Regions from separate parts of the Mesorhizobium sp. M7A.F.Ca.US.011.01.1.1 genome, predicted to be linked through region 2. Evidence: riboswitches for the same ligand, from Rfam matches in the RefSeq annotation. Region 2 holds a riboswitch; the other holds the start of a gene.
The links. A riboswitch is a leader RNA that binds a small molecule or an ion and turns the genes downstream of it on or off. The one in region 2 is predicted to bind thiamine pyrophosphate.
Positions count from the first base shown of each region.

Region 1 (7,696 bases), on a different contig from region 2:
ACGGATTGGTCAACCTAGGACGACAGGATTGGTAAACCGGAGCCGCCCTATCGACGAAGGTCTAGCTTGGCGCATTCACTGTCGCCGGTAGGCAGATATTCGGGCGACAATCGGGACCAGCGTGCGACGCCGCCAAGCGTGAGACACGTCGGCTACGCCGCAAATCGACACGGTTTGACCGGGCGCAATACCGCACCGATCTTCTAATCTCGGCTTAATTCCGGAGAGAGGCAGATAATTCCGGACGCCACACTGATTGGTAACCTAAGGCCACCCACCACGCGGATTGGTAGCCCACAGGAATAGGTTTGGTAACCCTTATCGAGTGAGGGCCGCTCGTACCTTTCGGCGGGTTCGTTTCAGTTCTAAGCCCGGCTTAATTCTGGACAACGACAGATAATTCTGGACGGCACAGTGGAACTCAACGCGTTGTAAGGATGGCATAGAGAAGCAGTAGCCCTCCAGTCTCGCTACTGGAAAAATTCTGGAAAATGGGTCTGCTTGGCTGGACGCAGAACGTTGTGATTATTCAGCCGGCATTTCTGAAGCTTCTCGAACACAAACAGCTTGCCTTCGCGCACGCTATCTTCGAGCGACTTCGCCTTCGCCAGATGCGCCGCAATCGCGCTGGCCAGCATGCAACCTGTTCCGCGCATCGATATAGCAAGGCGCGGCGTGTCGAAGTGGATGGGTTCATGATCGGAGCGTAACAGAATATCGGCCGATCGGGGACCCGACGCGTGCCCACCCTTGATCAGCAGGGCCTGAGGGCCGACGGCCTGCAGTCTTTGTCCTTGTTGGAGCGCACCGTCCTCATCCGAAGCCGGTTCGGAACCAGTAAGGAGCGCCAGTTCAGGAAGGTTGGGCGTGACAATGCAGCAAAGCGGCATCAAATCGCGCTTCATGGCAGCGATAGCGCCTGCTTCCAGAAGTGCGCGGCCTGAGGTGGAGGCCAGCACAGGGTCGAGTACTGCCGGCACTTGCGGAAATTTGCGCAGCACTGCGGCAACGGCAACAATGATCTTGGCAGTCGCCAGCATGCCGATCTTGATTGTGGCTACGTCGTTGGCCTGTAGCGCGGCACACATCTGATTGGCCACCATGCTGGGTGGCGAATGATGGATTTCGATCACGGCGTCGTGCGTTTGCACCGTTAGCGCTGTGACGGCGAGACAGGTGCGCACGCCAACGGCAGAGATCGTCTCGATGTCGCGTGCTATTCCAGCACCCCCGCTGGAATCTGATCCGCCAACGACAAGCACATGCGGTTCTCGTCTCATCGCCATCGGTCCGTCTTTTCGATCCATTCTCGCGTGCGCGCTTCGGGGTCGAAGCTCAACGTGATGTCCGTGACCACTGCGGCGCTGTTGGCGCCGGCCTCAAAGACGCCGTCGAGGCGGTCGGGGTTGAGGCCGCCGATGGCGACCAATGGGATCGGCGCCACCCGCCGCTTCCACTCGCTGATCCGCTCTAGCCCTTGCGGTGCCCACTTCATTTTCTTCAAAGTGGTGGGATAGATCGGACCGAGCGCGACATAGTCGGGCTCGGCAAACATGGCCGTTTCCAGCTCGACATGATCATGCGTGCTCAATCCGAGCCTGACGCCCGCTGCCCGTATCCTCGAGAGGTCGGCCGTTTGCAAATCCTCCTGGCCCAGATGCACGAAATCGCAGCCTTCCTCGATTGCCAGGCGCCAATAATCATTGATGATGAGCTGGCTTTTGTGTTGGACACACCAGGCCTTCGACTTGCGGATCTCCGCGCGCAGCCCGGTTTCATCCATGGTTTTGATGCGAAGCTGAATCAGCTTGACGCCGAGCGGCGCCAACCTTTCGATCCAGGCGGCGCTGTCGACGATCAGGTAGAAGGGATCGAGCTTCATGAAAAAACGGCCCTGCCGACCATCGGTGTCGATGGCACGGCGACGTCGCGCGGTTCGAGCATTCCCGAACTGAACGCCTCACGACCGGCGTCGACCGCCTTACCGAAAGCACGCGCCATGCCGACCGGATCTGCCGCCTTGGCGACCGCTGTGTTCAGGAGCACGGCGTCAAAGCCGAGTTCCATGACGGTGGCCGCGTGCGACGGCCGTCCGAGCCCCGCATCCACAATCAGCGGGACGCCAGGGAAATATCCGCGCATCGAGCGCAGCGCCGTCATGTTGACCGGTCCCAAGGCGGAACCGATCGGTGCGCACCACGGCATCAGGACCTTGCAGCCCGCTTCCAGCAGCCGCTCGGCGACAACGAGATCGTCGGTGGTATAGGGGAATACCGCAAAGCCGTCCTCGCACAGGATGCGGGCGGCTTCAACCAGACCGAACACATCCGGCTGTAGCGTGTCGTGATTGCCGATCACTTCGAGCTTGATCCAGTTGGTGCCGAAGACCTCGCGCGCCATTTTCGCGGTGGTGACGGCTTCCTTGACGGAGAGGCAGCCGGCGGTATTGGGCAGGGTTCTGGCGCCCAGCGAGCGGATCAACGACCAGAATTGTTCGCCGGCCCTACCGCCCGCCATCTCACGCCGCAACGAGACGGTCACCACCGACGTGCCCGATGCCTTGACTGCATCGGCAAGGATGGCCGGCGAAGGATACTGAGCCGTGCCGAGAAGCAGGCGCGACGAAAGCTCGGTTCCATAAAGCTCCAACATGCTAGCCGCCCTGCATGGGCGAGAGGATTTCGATCCGGTCGCCGTCGCTCAACTGGAACTCCGCGCGGTTGGCTTTGTGCACGAGGTCGCTGTTGACGGCGGTGGCGAGCCAATCGCCCTCATAGTCGAGCGCGGCAAGCAACTCGGCCAGCGTGGTGGCGGCAATCTCACGCGCCTCGCCGTTGACCATCAGTTTCATGAGCATGCTCCTTGGTTCTGTCTTGACTGAAAACCAGGTCGGCAGCCTGGCGCGCCATGGCGGGGGCGAGGAGAAAACCGTGACGATAAAGACCGTTGATCGCGATGATCTCACCGTCTGTTTCGACGCGTGGCAAATTGTCGGGAAATGCCGGACGGACACCCACACCGGTTTCAACGATCTCGGCCTCACCAAAGGCCGGATGGAGGGCATGGGCGGCGCCCAGCAGCTCCATCATGGAACGCGCCGTCACCGGTCCGGCGCTCTGGCTTTCAATCATCGTCGCTCCGATCATGAAACGGTGATCGGTGCGCGGCACGGCATAAAGCGGAAAGCGTGGATGAAGCAAACGGACCGGCCGCGACAGCGAGACATCAGGCGTGCGAAGGATCAGCATTTCGCCGCGAACACCGCGCAGCCTGTCATCGGCCGCTGCCATTCCCATGCAGTCTATCTGACGGGCGAATCCCGAAACAGGCCGGGCGTCGCAGCCGAAGTGGAATTTGACACCCATGGTCGCAAGCTTGTCATGAAGTGCCGCCATCGCCGGGCGTGGGTCGAGGTGAGCCTCGTCGGGGAAGAGCAATCCACGCCGGAAGCGGCCGGCGAGGTCGGGTTCCAGGAGCGCAATTTCGTTTTCATCGACGCGCCGATGCCCTGACGTGCGACTGGCGAACCGGTCAAGCTCACCGGCATCACGCGGCGCGGCCACGACCAATGTCCCGGCCCGTGTCACCTGACCCGACAGCACCGCATCCCACCAGTCGGCAGCATCGCGTCCGAGATCCAGCACCGGCTGCTCCGCGCTTTCGCGCTCGCACCATGGCGCCAGCATGCCGCCGGCGAACCACGACGCGTTGCCACCAAGGCCATGCCGCATCTCGGCGACGGTGACCGTCGCGCCGCGGGCGGCGAGTTCGAAAGCGACGGTGAGGCCGGCAACGCCGGCCCCTTTGACGAGCACCCTCATGATGGTTTGGGAGCCTCTGGCACGACCGGTACGCCAGTCTCGTCCGCCTGCATGTAGAGATCGCCGCCCTCCCGGTATTTTGCCGCCATTGCCGCCATGCCTTCCTTCTGGGCCTCGGCACGGATGTCGTGGGAAATGCGCATGGAGCAGAATTTCGGCCCGCACATCGAACAAAAATGTGCCAGCTTGTGCGCCTCCTTGGGCAAGGTCTGGTCGTGGAAGGACCGTGCGGTTTCGGGGTCGAGCGACAGGTTGAACTGGTCCTCCCAGCGGAACTCGAAGCGCGCGCGCGAAAGGGCATCATCCCTGGTTTTCGCTGCCGGATGGCCCTTCGCCAGATCGGCTGCATGGGCGGCTATCTTGTAGGTGATCACGCCAATCTTGACGTCGTTGCGGTCGGGAAGGCCGAGATGCTCTTTCGGCGTGACGTAGCAAAGCATTGCGGTGCCGAACCAGCCTATCATGGCGGCACCTATCCCTGAGGTGATGTGGTCATAGCCCGGCGCGATGTCGGTCGTCAGCGGCCCCAACGTGTAGAACGGCGCCTCACCGCACACTGCGAGCTGCTTGTCCATGTTCTGCTTGATCTTGTGCATGGGGACATGGCCCGGGCCTTCGATCATCACCTGGCAGTCCTTTGCCCAGGCAATCTTGGTGAGTTCTCCAAGTGTTTCCAGTTCGGCGAATTGCGCCGCGTCGTTCGCATCGGCGATTGAACCGGGACGAAGGCCGTCGCCGAGCGAGAAGGAGACGTCATAGGCTCTGGCGATGTCGCAGATCTCCTCGAAATGCTCGTAGAGGAAGCTCTCCCGGTGATGGTGCAGGCACCATTTGGCCATGATCGAGCCGCCGCGCGAGACGATGCCCGTGACCCGGTCGACGGTCAGCGGGATGTAGTGCAGCCGCACGCCGGCGTGGATGGTGAAATAGTCGACGCCTTGCTCGGCCTGCTCGATCAGCGTGTCGCGGTAGACCTCCCAGTTCAGATCCTCGGCGATGCCGTTGACCTTTTCCAGCGCCTGATAGAGCGGCACCGTACCGATCGGCACCGGCGCATTGCGCACGATCCAGTCGCGGATGTTGTGGATGTTGCGGCCGGTCGACAGGTCCATCACCGTGTCCGCGCCCCAGCGGATAGCCCAGACCATTTTTTCGACCTCTTCGGCCATCGACGATGTGACAGCCGAGTTACCGATGTTGGCGTTGATCTTGACCAGAAAATTGCGACCGATGATCATCGGCTCGCTCTCGGGATGATTGATGTTGGCGGGAATGATTGCGCGCCCGCGCGCCACCTCGTCGCGCACGAATTCGGGTGTGACGAAATCTGGGATCGCCGCGCCGAAGGCTTCGCCGTCGCGTTGCAGCTTGCCGCGCATCACCTCGCGGCCGAGATTCTCGCGGATGGCTACGAACTCCATTTCTGGCGTGATGATGCCGGCGCGCGCATAGGCAAGTTGGGTCACCGCCTTGCCCTGCTTGGCCTTGAGCGGCCGATTGCGTATCGGAAATTCCGGTGTCAGGCGCTCGCCGGTGGCGAATCCATTGTCTTCCGGCCGGACGTGGCGGCCGTCATAGGCTTCGACATCGCCACGCGCCGTGACCCATTCGTGGCGAAGCCGGGCAAGGCCTTTTTCGATGCTGGTTTCGACTGATGGATCGGTGTAGGGGCCGGACGGATCGTAGACGGTGACGGGCGGTTCGCCGGCCGTCGGATGGACGGAAATCTCGCGCATCGGCACCCTGATCTGCGGGTAGAGGACGCCGGGCTTGTGGATTTTCCGCGAGGCGGGCAGTGGTCCCGTCGATACGGCGGGGGTGAGGGCATTCATCGTGAGGCTCCTTTGCTCATGCATTGGAGACCCAGTTCTGTGCCGGAAGGATGAAAAGACGCTTCTGTAGACCTGCTGCAACAGGACCTCGGGCGTAAACTCCCGCAAAGCGCTTGCACCGTCCCTACGCCAGTATGAACTGGATCAGGTTCAACGGGTCACTGCGCCGCGAAAGCCAGCAGTATCTCAGCCCCTTGCCGGGACTCCCCTGGTGAATGCCTTAGGTTGAACGGGCTGACGCTATCTTGTCAAGCGCATTCGGGCGCCTTCGGCCGGTGGCGACGACCGGCGGCCAGCCGGGCGGAGAGCTCGCGCATGCATCGGGGACAAGTCACGCCCCGTAGACCGGGGCTGAATGGCCAAAGCCTCATTCGCTTCGTGAAGGATGGAGAAACTGTATTGGCCATGTGCGCGTATCGACCAAGTAGCTCAGGCGGTCACGGATGTGGTTATTCTGGTCGAAGGTGACGAACGGCCTTGGGGGTCACCTCCTTTAGGATTCAGAGGTTGGAAGACGGCTTCTCGCGATCACGGCCATCAGGAAATACCTGTCTTCGGCTCAACCTCGACATGGCGTCCGATCGACCGCAGATATACAGCTATCTCGTTCATGAGATGATCGCGTTCGCCGTAGATTTCAGCAATCCTACGCAGCTGTGGCTCGACGGCCCTCCGTTGCGCTGGCGTGAAATCAGCATCGCCAAAGACGTATCCCAAGTTGCCAATCGCGCAAATTTTGCAGCCGGCGTCCACAACTGCTTGTACGAATGCCGGAATGTCTTTTTCTTGCATGGTCTTCATGTCGAACCTCTCGTGAATGGCGTGCTTGCGCCCCAATCTGCCTTTTCAGCGTGTCCTCTGGGCGGCGCAAGCCCTGAGCGTGACTGTGCACGGGCAACCTCGACTATCCCATCTGCCACGCTCTTTAGAATCGGTGGGGTCTGGTGATCGCAGGCTGGGCCACTCAAAAGCCTGCAAGAAGAAAGTCATGGCGACCATTGCTCAAGATCGCAAGGGTGCGTGCAAGACCTTCCGTTGGCAGTCATGCACGCTCGCTCAGAGATAGTCCGGCCGCGGAAATTCTCCCTTATTCGTAAGAAAGCTCATTGAGCAACTGGGCATTGAGCAACTGGGTCTCACGTCACGGGTCTCGTGTGCTTCACAGCCGAAAAATAGCCGCCGTGGCAATTCTCGAAAAGTGCAGGCTACCTCGTTAAGGACACTGCGGATGATCGTTCGCGCTTGGCAAAAGCGAACGGATTAGTCTATGGCTCTCGGCAGGGGGGCGAGTTATGCGGCGGGTGCGAATCCTTCAAGTAGGCGATATTCACTATCCGGACTGGCATCCTTCCTCTAGCAACATCGATGCCAAGGATAGCAAGTTCGCTCCGAAAATAACGCAGAAGCTACGCGCGTCTTCGCTGCGTGCCGTCTTGACGAAACTTCGGCGGCTGACGACTTCGAAGCCCTTGGATTCGATCGCCTTCATGGGGGATTTCACGAGCCGTGGCGACAAGACCTTCATTGCTTCGGCATTCCAGCATTTCACGTTGCTCTGCCGCGCACAGGGACGCAGTTCAAAGGCGCTTCCGTTGATATTCGTACCGGGAAATCACGATGTGAACCGTGATGACGCGCGCGAACTTGGACCGACTGAGAAATTCAGCGAAATGGCGAGTTTAGCCGCCCGCTTGGGTTGGCAGACCGTTCCCGTGGACCAACCCGTGCACTTCAGACTTCCGACAGGATCCGCAGGCGCAAACTTCATCCTCGTCAACACAGCGATAGGCAGTTGGGAGCTTCAAAACCTTCCCGCGTTCCTTCGTGATCGTCTCGAGGCACTCAGTCCTTCTACAGAGCCTCTAGATCTCGGCTCGCCGGACATCTCGGGACATTCGCCCGCGACACCTCCCAGCGATCCAGACAAGGAGGCGTCCGACGACGAGTATTACGGTCAGATGGACACGCCATACATCTCGCGTGAGATGCTTGCAGGCCTACAGGAATTGCTCCAGCAGCCCGACATGCGTTACGGCATCATAA
Region 1 covers NZ_RZRT01000052.1:24,966-32,661, forward strand. Annotated here, with positions in the region: gene EOA13_RS29750 (hydroxymethylpyrimidine/phosphomethylpyrimidine kinase) at 471-1,286, opposite strand; gene EOA13_RS29755 (thiamine phosphate synthase) at 1,277-1,882, opposite strand; gene EOA13_RS29760 (thiazole synthase) at 1,879-2,652, opposite strand; gene thiS (sulfur carrier protein ThiS) at 2,654-2,851, opposite strand; gene thiO (glycine oxidase ThiO) at 2,820-3,821, opposite strand; gene thiC (phosphomethylpyrimidine synthase ThiC) at 3,818-5,653, opposite strand; TPP riboswitch at 5,757-5,873, opposite strand; gene EOA13_RS29785 (hypothetical protein) at 6,191-6,454, opposite strand; gene EOA13_RS29790 (metallophosphoesterase) at 6,946-7,696, shown strand, end outside.
Region 1: linked by a shared signal. The riboswitch ahead of thiC (phosphomethylpyrimidine synthase ThiC) and the one ahead of EOA13_RS35360 (YkoF family thiamine/hydroxymethylpyrimidine-binding protein) in region 2 are both predicted to bind thiamine pyrophosphate.

Region 2 (7,696 bases):
ATCGTCCCGATGGCGCCGCTTTGGCTGCGCAGATAATGGCCGTCGATCAGCGCCTTCAGCGAGGCGAGGATCAGCGCCGGATTGGTCAACGCATCCTTGTTGGCCGCGATCAGCAGGGCTGCCGCATCTTCGAGGTGATCGACCGCGAACTGGTAGCCGCGCCGTGTCGCCTGGACAAAGGCTGCCGCAGGCTTGGGGTTTGCCTGGAGATAGGCTTCGCTCGAAGAGATCAGTGTCGTATGCTCGTCAGACACGCCGTAATCGGCATAGACGAAGCTGCGTTGTTTGACGCCCTTGAGCTCGGCTTCGACACCCTCCCAGGTCGAGACTTCGAGCGTGAAATCGACCGAACCATTGGCCAGCGCCTCATAGGCTGAGGTGCCGAGCGTCACCGTCTCGAAATTGCCCTTGCCGCCATCATGGCGGATGATGGTCGATATCAGGGCGTTTTCCCAGGCGCTGCCGAAGCCGCCATAGGTCAGGCCGTCGAGGTTTCTCGGGCTTACTATCTCGCTGCGGGCCGCATTGAAGACCACGCGGCCGGTTTCCGATTGCACCACCGCATAAACGCCCTTCAGGTCCGCTCCGGCGGTTCTCTGGGTGAACAGGCTGATGGTGCCGTTGATGCCGAAATCGGCGACGCGATTTGCAACCAGCGTGCCCGCACCGGTATCGCTGTAAGGCAGGATGTCGACCTCGAGCCCGGCCTCGCGATAGAAGCCCTTGTCGCGGGCGACGAACAGTCCGATGTGGTTGGTGTTGACCGTCCAGTCGAGGGCAACGGTGACCTTTTGTGCCGATTGTGCTTGGGCTCGCCCCGATCCGGCAACGAGCGGAAGGCCGGTGGCAAGGGTCAGCAACAAGGCCTGCCGGCGCGTCAATTCAGTCATGTTCGTGTCCCTTGGATGGATTGGGGTTGAGGATGATGTCAAGGATCTCGGCCTCGAGCGCACTTGCCTGGCGCGCGGCATCGCCGCCAAGGCTGCGCGGGCGCGGCAGCGGCACCTTGATTTCACGCACGATGCGGGCCGGGCGCGCCGACAGCACATAGATGCGGTCGGACAGGAACACGGCTTCGCGCACGTCATGGGTGATCAGGAGCGCCGTCCAGCGATGATGCCGCCACATCTGTTCCAGCCAGCGCTGCACGGCCGTGCGGGTCAGCGCGTCGAGCGCGCCGAACGGCTCGTCGAGCAAAAGCATGTCGCGTTGCTGCACCACCGTGCGCAGCAAGGCCGCGCGCTGGCGCATACCGCCGGACAGTTGCGCTGGAAAATGCCGCTCGAAGCCGGCAAGCCCGAATTCGGCAAACAACGGCGCAACGCGCGCCCGCGCCGCCTGTCTCCTCATGCCTTGCACTTCGAGCCCGAGCGTCGTGTTGTCGAGGACGCGCCGCCACGGCATCAGCGCGTCGCGTTGCGGCATGAAGGCGAAATGCCTGCCGTGGTCATCGAGGGGCGTGCCGTCGAACAACATCTCGCCCTCGCCATGCTCGGCGCCGGTCAGAAGCTGGAACAGCGTCGACTTGCCGGCGCCCGAGGGCCCAAGGATCGAGACGAATTCACCAGCGCCGACACTCAGCGAAATATCGGCCAGCACGTCGAGCCCACCGAACGCCTTGCACACATGCCGCAATTCGAGCCGGCTCATCGCCACGGCCCCTTGCCGGCGGTTTCCTTGCCGGCGTGATCCCAAGGCATGGCAAGCCGCTGCAGCAGTACCGTCAACCCGAACAGGACAAGTGTAAGCGCTGCGCTGACGCCGACGGCGGCCAGCACCAGGTCGGGGCGGAAATTGTTCTTGGCATTGAGCATATAGATGCCTAGCCCCTTCGCAGCACCCGCATATTCGGCGAAAATGGCGCCGACCACGGCATAGGTGATGGAGATCCTCAGGCCAGCAAAGAAGTAAGGCAGCGCCGAAGGCAGCCGCGCCAGCACGAAGACGCGCCAGCGCCCTGCCCCCATGGCGCGCAGCATCTGGCCGATCTCGGCCTCGGTCGACTCGTAACCCTCGACCAACGCCACCAGCATCGGAAAGAAGGTGACAAGCGCCACCAGCATGATCTTGGGTGCCAGTCCGAAGCCGAACCACAGCACCACCAGCGGCGCGATCGCCACCAGCGGCAATGTCTGGCTGACGATGAAGACGGGAAACAGCGCGCGGCGCAGCGGCTGGAAGAAGTCGACCAGCATCGACAGCGCAAAGGCGGCACTGAGCGAACAAGCAAAGCCAAGCAGCGTGGCGCGGACGGTCGGAACGGCGTTGTCGACCAGCGCCTCGCGATTGAGCAGCGCTTGCTCGAAGACGCGCGACGGCGCCGGCAGTATCGTCGGCTTGATGCCGGAATAGGTGGCATAAAGCTCCCACGCCAGCAGGAGCACCCCGACCGAGATCATGGCCGGTCCTGCCTTGACAAGAAGGCTCGCGATCGGGCGCGAAGCGACTGATGATGAGACCACGGCAGATAACCTTTGACGGCCGCGCAAAAGCGGCGGCAGCTTCAGACAGCCGACGGGCTGTTGGCCGAGACCGTGACGTCGAGGGTTACGTGGCCGGCACCCGGTCCAAAGCGGCAGAAGGCCTCGTCCAGCGCCGAAAAGATCGCGCCGGCATCACCGCGCAATTTCGTGCAGAAATGCTTGGAGCGCTCATAAACGCCCGACTGCTTGAGAAAATCGATGCAGCCGTAGATCTCGTCCATATGGTCGTCGGTGCCCATCACATAGAGCGAGAACTGCGCTGCCGCCGGCTGGCCAGTCGAAGCCGCGCCGCGCACCGCCGCGATGGCCGCATCCCTGCGCGGGCCGAGTGGCCCGACAGGCCCGCCAAGTGCATCGGAGCGGCAGATCGGATCATCCGGCTCGCCAGGGCACCCGCGCGAGATGGTGGCCGACAACACGCAATGTTTGCCGCTGCGTGCCGCCGCCACGAAGAGGTCGCGCATGGCGGGAAACAGCACTTCGGGCGGCCCGACCAGCAAGGTCGAGATGTCGTCGGTCTCGATCCTGAGCTTGTCGCGCCAGGGATCGAGCGCACCGAGCGCGCCAAGAATGACACCGACGAAATCGTCGGTCATGGGGTATAGGGAAATCTGTGCGCCTGAAAACATCGCCCGCCTCGCTCCGCTGGTATTACCCAGATCAGCTTCTAGGGTCTGTGGGCTTGCCGCCCCCGTCTCAGCCCCGACCGTACGGAGCACCCCTGTGGATGTGCGCCTTAAAGCATCATTCGAGTTCAAGGGGAAGCCGTTTTTTCAGAGCACTGCGCCAAAAGCATTGCGTCAGTCACGGTGCCCCTGAGCGGAATTTTGTCGGGACCTTCGCCGCCGCGACCGGTTGTCCCCACAGTCGCAACGCGATCACTTTCGTAGAAAATAAGCGACGACTTCACAGAAATGGAGACAGACCATGTTCATGAAAATCCTCGCAGCTTCGGTTCTCACCATTGGTCTGGCCACGTCAGCCATGGCGCAAAGCGCCGGCAGCAACAACGCAAATGGAAGCGGCAGCGGCAAGTCGGTGACGGTTGAGCCGAACACGCCGGCTTCACCGAATACGATCGAGCCGGACACTGTCGACCCGGGCACGACCAACAGCACGACTGGCACGGTAGGGGACATGAATTCGAACGCGGATCAGAATTGCCCGACCAACCCGCAAGGCGCGCAGCCGGACGCCGATGGTAACGCGACGGCGCCAACGGTAAACGATAATCATTGTGGCAAGTAACTTACGTCGCAAACGGATGAAGCCGCTGGGCATCGCCCAGCGACTTCATCCGTTTCTCTGGTCCGCAGCACTCGCTTTGCCGAACAGCCGGATTTCTGGAGCGGGTTTGCCGGCGGGCGGGCGCGAAAATAGGTGTTTTGAATTGAGCAGCCGTTTGAGCACTCTACCGTAGGTAAAATACAGGACCCGACCGTTGGCGAGATCGAATTCCACTGTTCCCCACCGCCTGACCGGAGCCTTTCCTGTGCAGGGCCCCAGCCTTCTGATCTGGAATCCCAGCCTGACTTTGCGCGTTCCGATTTCAAGATAGATGCCTGGCAGAAGGCCAAGCACATGCCATAGCCGTACAACATGCTCGACCGACATGGCCGGCGAGATTATCAGGTGGCTGGGCTGAAGCCGCGCCCAGACGAAGTCGCCTTTCGGCTGCGGCATTCCTGACAACAGCCCCCGGCAGTAGGCCGGCACCGCCTCGCTCACCAGAATCCGCATAGCGGTTGCCGTGCTGTCGACCAAGGCTTCTCTCGATGTCCAGTCAGCTTCGGAAAACGGCACCTGCCCGAGAATGTCACCCTCGTCAAAACCGGCGGACATCTTGTGGAGCGTGACGCCGCCATGAGCCGCATACCGGCCGTCCACGGCCAAGCGCTGGATCGGATGGGGCCCTCGATAGTCGGGGAGCAGCGCCGGGTGGAGGTTGACCCCGCCTTTGGAAAAATGGCCAAGAACCTCTTGAGGGATCAAGACAGGCAAAGTGTAGCAGACCAGCACATCGGCGCGGACGTCAGACAATTGCCGACCAAGCGCATTCCAATCGTAAGGGCGGCCAAATTCGATCAACTTGACAGGCGTGTTACCGATAAACCGCCTGAGCAGCAGCTTGCGTTGAAGCCTTCGCCGGAAATTGCCAATGCTGAAACCGGTGGGACGACGCCGGAACCCGGGCACGATGATCGCGCCAATTGCATTTCCAGCCTCTAGCCAGCCGGCGAGCAGAGGCCCGGTATAGTTAGAGATATCGAGGACAAAAACGGCTGTGATCGGCTCCGAGTGATCGGTCGATTCGATCGGCCTCATCTTCGGCGGCTCAAACGGGCCGACAGATCAGGGCGAGCTTGTCAGGTCGGCTGAGTGGAAGGCGATGCCAAGGCAGTGACAACCGAAAGACGCTCGCGTTTTACAAACACTGGCTTTTCGTAAACTTTTTTCACGGCCCGTCTCCCGAAATCAACTCTTCCTGCGCAATTGGACCGCGATACGGCAGGCTGTCAACCGCCTGACCGTGTTTGCCTACCGCATCCGCATTCGCCGTTGACGAAGGTGTTCGAAGGGCGCTCGGACATTATGAAAGCTCAATGGCCGACGCGACAAGACGCGCTGACTGAAAGAGGTTTGGATGCGATGATCTGCTCGACGACACCGTCGAGCAGCAATGCAGGGCAAATCGCAGTTGCAAATCTACGAAACCGCCGTCTCGCGAACCGGCAGCTTCCAGCCTGGCCTGACGAAGTGGCAGGTGTATCCGTTGGGATATTTCTCCAGATAGTCCTGATGCTCGGGCTCGGCTTCCCAGAATGGACCAACGGGTGCGACTTCGGTGACGACCTTGCCCGGCCACAGGCCCGAGGCATCGACATCGGCGATGGTGTCCTCGGCGACGCGCTTCTGTTCGTCGCTGGTGTAATAGATCGCCGAGCGATAACTCGTCCCGACATCGTTGCCCTGGCGGTTGCGGGTCGTCGGATCGTGGATCTGGAAAAAGCGTTCCAGCAGCGTGCGATAGCTTATGATGGCCGGATCGAAATTGATCTCGATCGCTTCGGCGTGGCTGCCATGGTTGCGATAGGTGGCGTTAGGCACGTCGCCGCCGCTGTAGCCGACGCGGGTGGAGATGACGCCGGGATAGCGCCGTATCAAATCCTGCATGCCCCAGAAACAGCCGCCGGCAAGGACTGCACGTTCGGTCGAAGTCGCCATGTCACGTCTCCTCAAAAGCAATTCCAGGAAAAGTGTGTAGCGGTTTTCCGTCTGGAATTGCGTAAAAGCAAGTGGTCTCGCCATAAATGGGCATTGTCACCCGCTTCGTCCAGCGGACGCGGTGGATCTACTTCAGTTGCTCGTTTGGGCGAGGCTGTCGATCAAACCCGGTAGCTTCATGCCAGGCGGAATGGCGGCAAAGCTGATCGCCACCGGTGGTGCCCTGAGCGACCAGTCGAAAAGAACGGTCTTGACCGGGATGTTGCCCAGCCACGCCAGCAGCCGAGGTGGCACGCCGCTCCCGGGCCAGACCAGGAGCATGCCGTGATCGCGCAGCCGCTGGCTGGTGATCCAGGGGGCGAGCCGCATGTCGAGGTCGGTGAAGATCGACGGCTTGTCATAGGCGTTGAGGCCCGCCAGCAACGCGATGCGGGTATCGCCGCCGACGATGTCGAGCCGACCGGGCACCGCCGCGTGCCAGACCGCCTCGGCTTCGTCCGAAATCTGCCGCGCTGGCCAGCAGACGGCATCCATGCGCCCGCGCAAATTGCAACTCGTCCAGCGGATGCCCGCATAGGCACCGGACATGCCGAGGATGCAGGCGAACGCGCAGATCGCCAGCCGTCGCAGTTCGACGGCGCCGAGCCGATGACCCAGCAAGGCGAGCGCCACAACGCCGACCAGATTGTACATCGGCGCGCCCCACGCCTCGCCGGCGCCGGTGAACAGCGAAGCCACCATGACAAGCACCGCCGGACCAAGCCCCATCCACACGAGATAGGCCAGCGCGCCGCGCTCGATGGGCTGTTCCGGCGCGGGCGAACGCCGCAACAGCCCCGATATCGCCAGCACCAGCAATAAGCCGCAGAGCCCCGCCATTTGGACACCGATATAGTAAAGGCGGGCGCGGTGGACCAACACCCATTCATCGCGGCCGGCGACATAGGTCAGCGGCAGGAAATCGATGCGGTAGAGCTGGACGGCCAGCGGCGCGGCGACGGCGAGGAAAACCGCGAGCCCAAGCCAGGGCCAGGGCGTGGCGAGCCGATTGCGTGCCCGTGTGTCCGACAACAGCCAGATCGCCCCGAAGAGCAACAGCAACCCGGTGGAAAACTTGGCATAGAGCCCGACGCCCGACACCAGTCCGAGCGCCAGCCACCAGCCCGGCCCACCGCCACGGCCCGCACGCCACAGCAGCCAGCAGATTGCGGCCCAGAAGGGCATCTGCGCGTAATCATGATTGAACTGCGGTGTCGGCCAGCCGAAGAAATACAATGACGGCATCAAAAGCACGGCGGCCAGCCCGCGGGTTCTCCCGAGCATGTCGCGGGCCAGCAGGTAGACGAAGACGAAGGTCGCCGAGACGACAAGCTGGGCGAGCAGATATTGCGGCCAGCGGAACGATCCGGTCAGAAGATGGCTGATCTCGAGCAGCCAGCCGGGGAGCTGCGGATGCTTGTAGGTCAAAAGCACCCATTCGCGGCCCCACATGAAGCTCTCGACGACATCGCCGGGCGGGGCGGCATCGACAAGCGCCGGAACCACGGTCCAGCACAGGATCTGCGTCAGGCATAACAGCGCCAGACCGGCTTCTGGATAGCGCGTCAGCCCCGGCCAGATCGACGACTGCCGCCAGTCGCCTGGAACAGAACTGCCGACCGGCAGCCAACCGTTCATGGGTTCGTCGATTCGCGTCATGCGGTGGATAAATCACACCGGACGGTTTTACGAACAGCCCAGAACTTGAAGCTTACGAAAATGTATACTTGGCCGACCATGGCAAAACCAAGATTGAGGCAGAATTTCGCGCCACCATGCCGCCTCTCCCGTCATCATATGCCAGCAAGACAACAATGGAACACGCTATCCCGCAGCACCCTGAACATGCCGGGCATGGCGCCTTGGGCGTGATCGCGGCAGGTGTCGCCTACGCCTGACCGGCTCCCGTCCCCAAAAAAGCATCCAGGATTTGAAAAATGCGCCACCAC
Region 2 covers NZ_RZRT01000098.1:1,007-8,702, forward strand. Annotated here, with positions in the region: gene EOA13_RS35345 (ABC transporter substrate-binding protein) at 1-890, opposite strand, end outside; gene EOA13_RS35350 (ABC transporter ATP-binding protein) at 883-1,650, opposite strand; gene EOA13_RS35355 (ABC transporter permease) at 1,647-2,399, opposite strand; gene EOA13_RS35360 (YkoF family thiamine/hydroxymethylpyrimidine-binding protein) at 2,504-3,112, opposite strand; TPP riboswitch at 3,103-3,216, opposite strand; gene EOA13_RS35365 (hypothetical protein) at 3,411-3,731, shown strand; gene EOA13_RS35370 (formyltransferase family protein) at 3,777-4,808, opposite strand; gene msrA (peptide-methionine (S)-S-oxide reductase MsrA) at 5,190-5,708, opposite strand; gene EOA13_RS35380 (glycosyltransferase family 39 protein) at 5,841-7,385, opposite strand; gene EOA13_RS38190 (hypothetical protein) at 7,475-7,645, shown strand; gene EOA13_RS35385 (hypothetical protein) at 7,685-7,696, shown strand, end outside.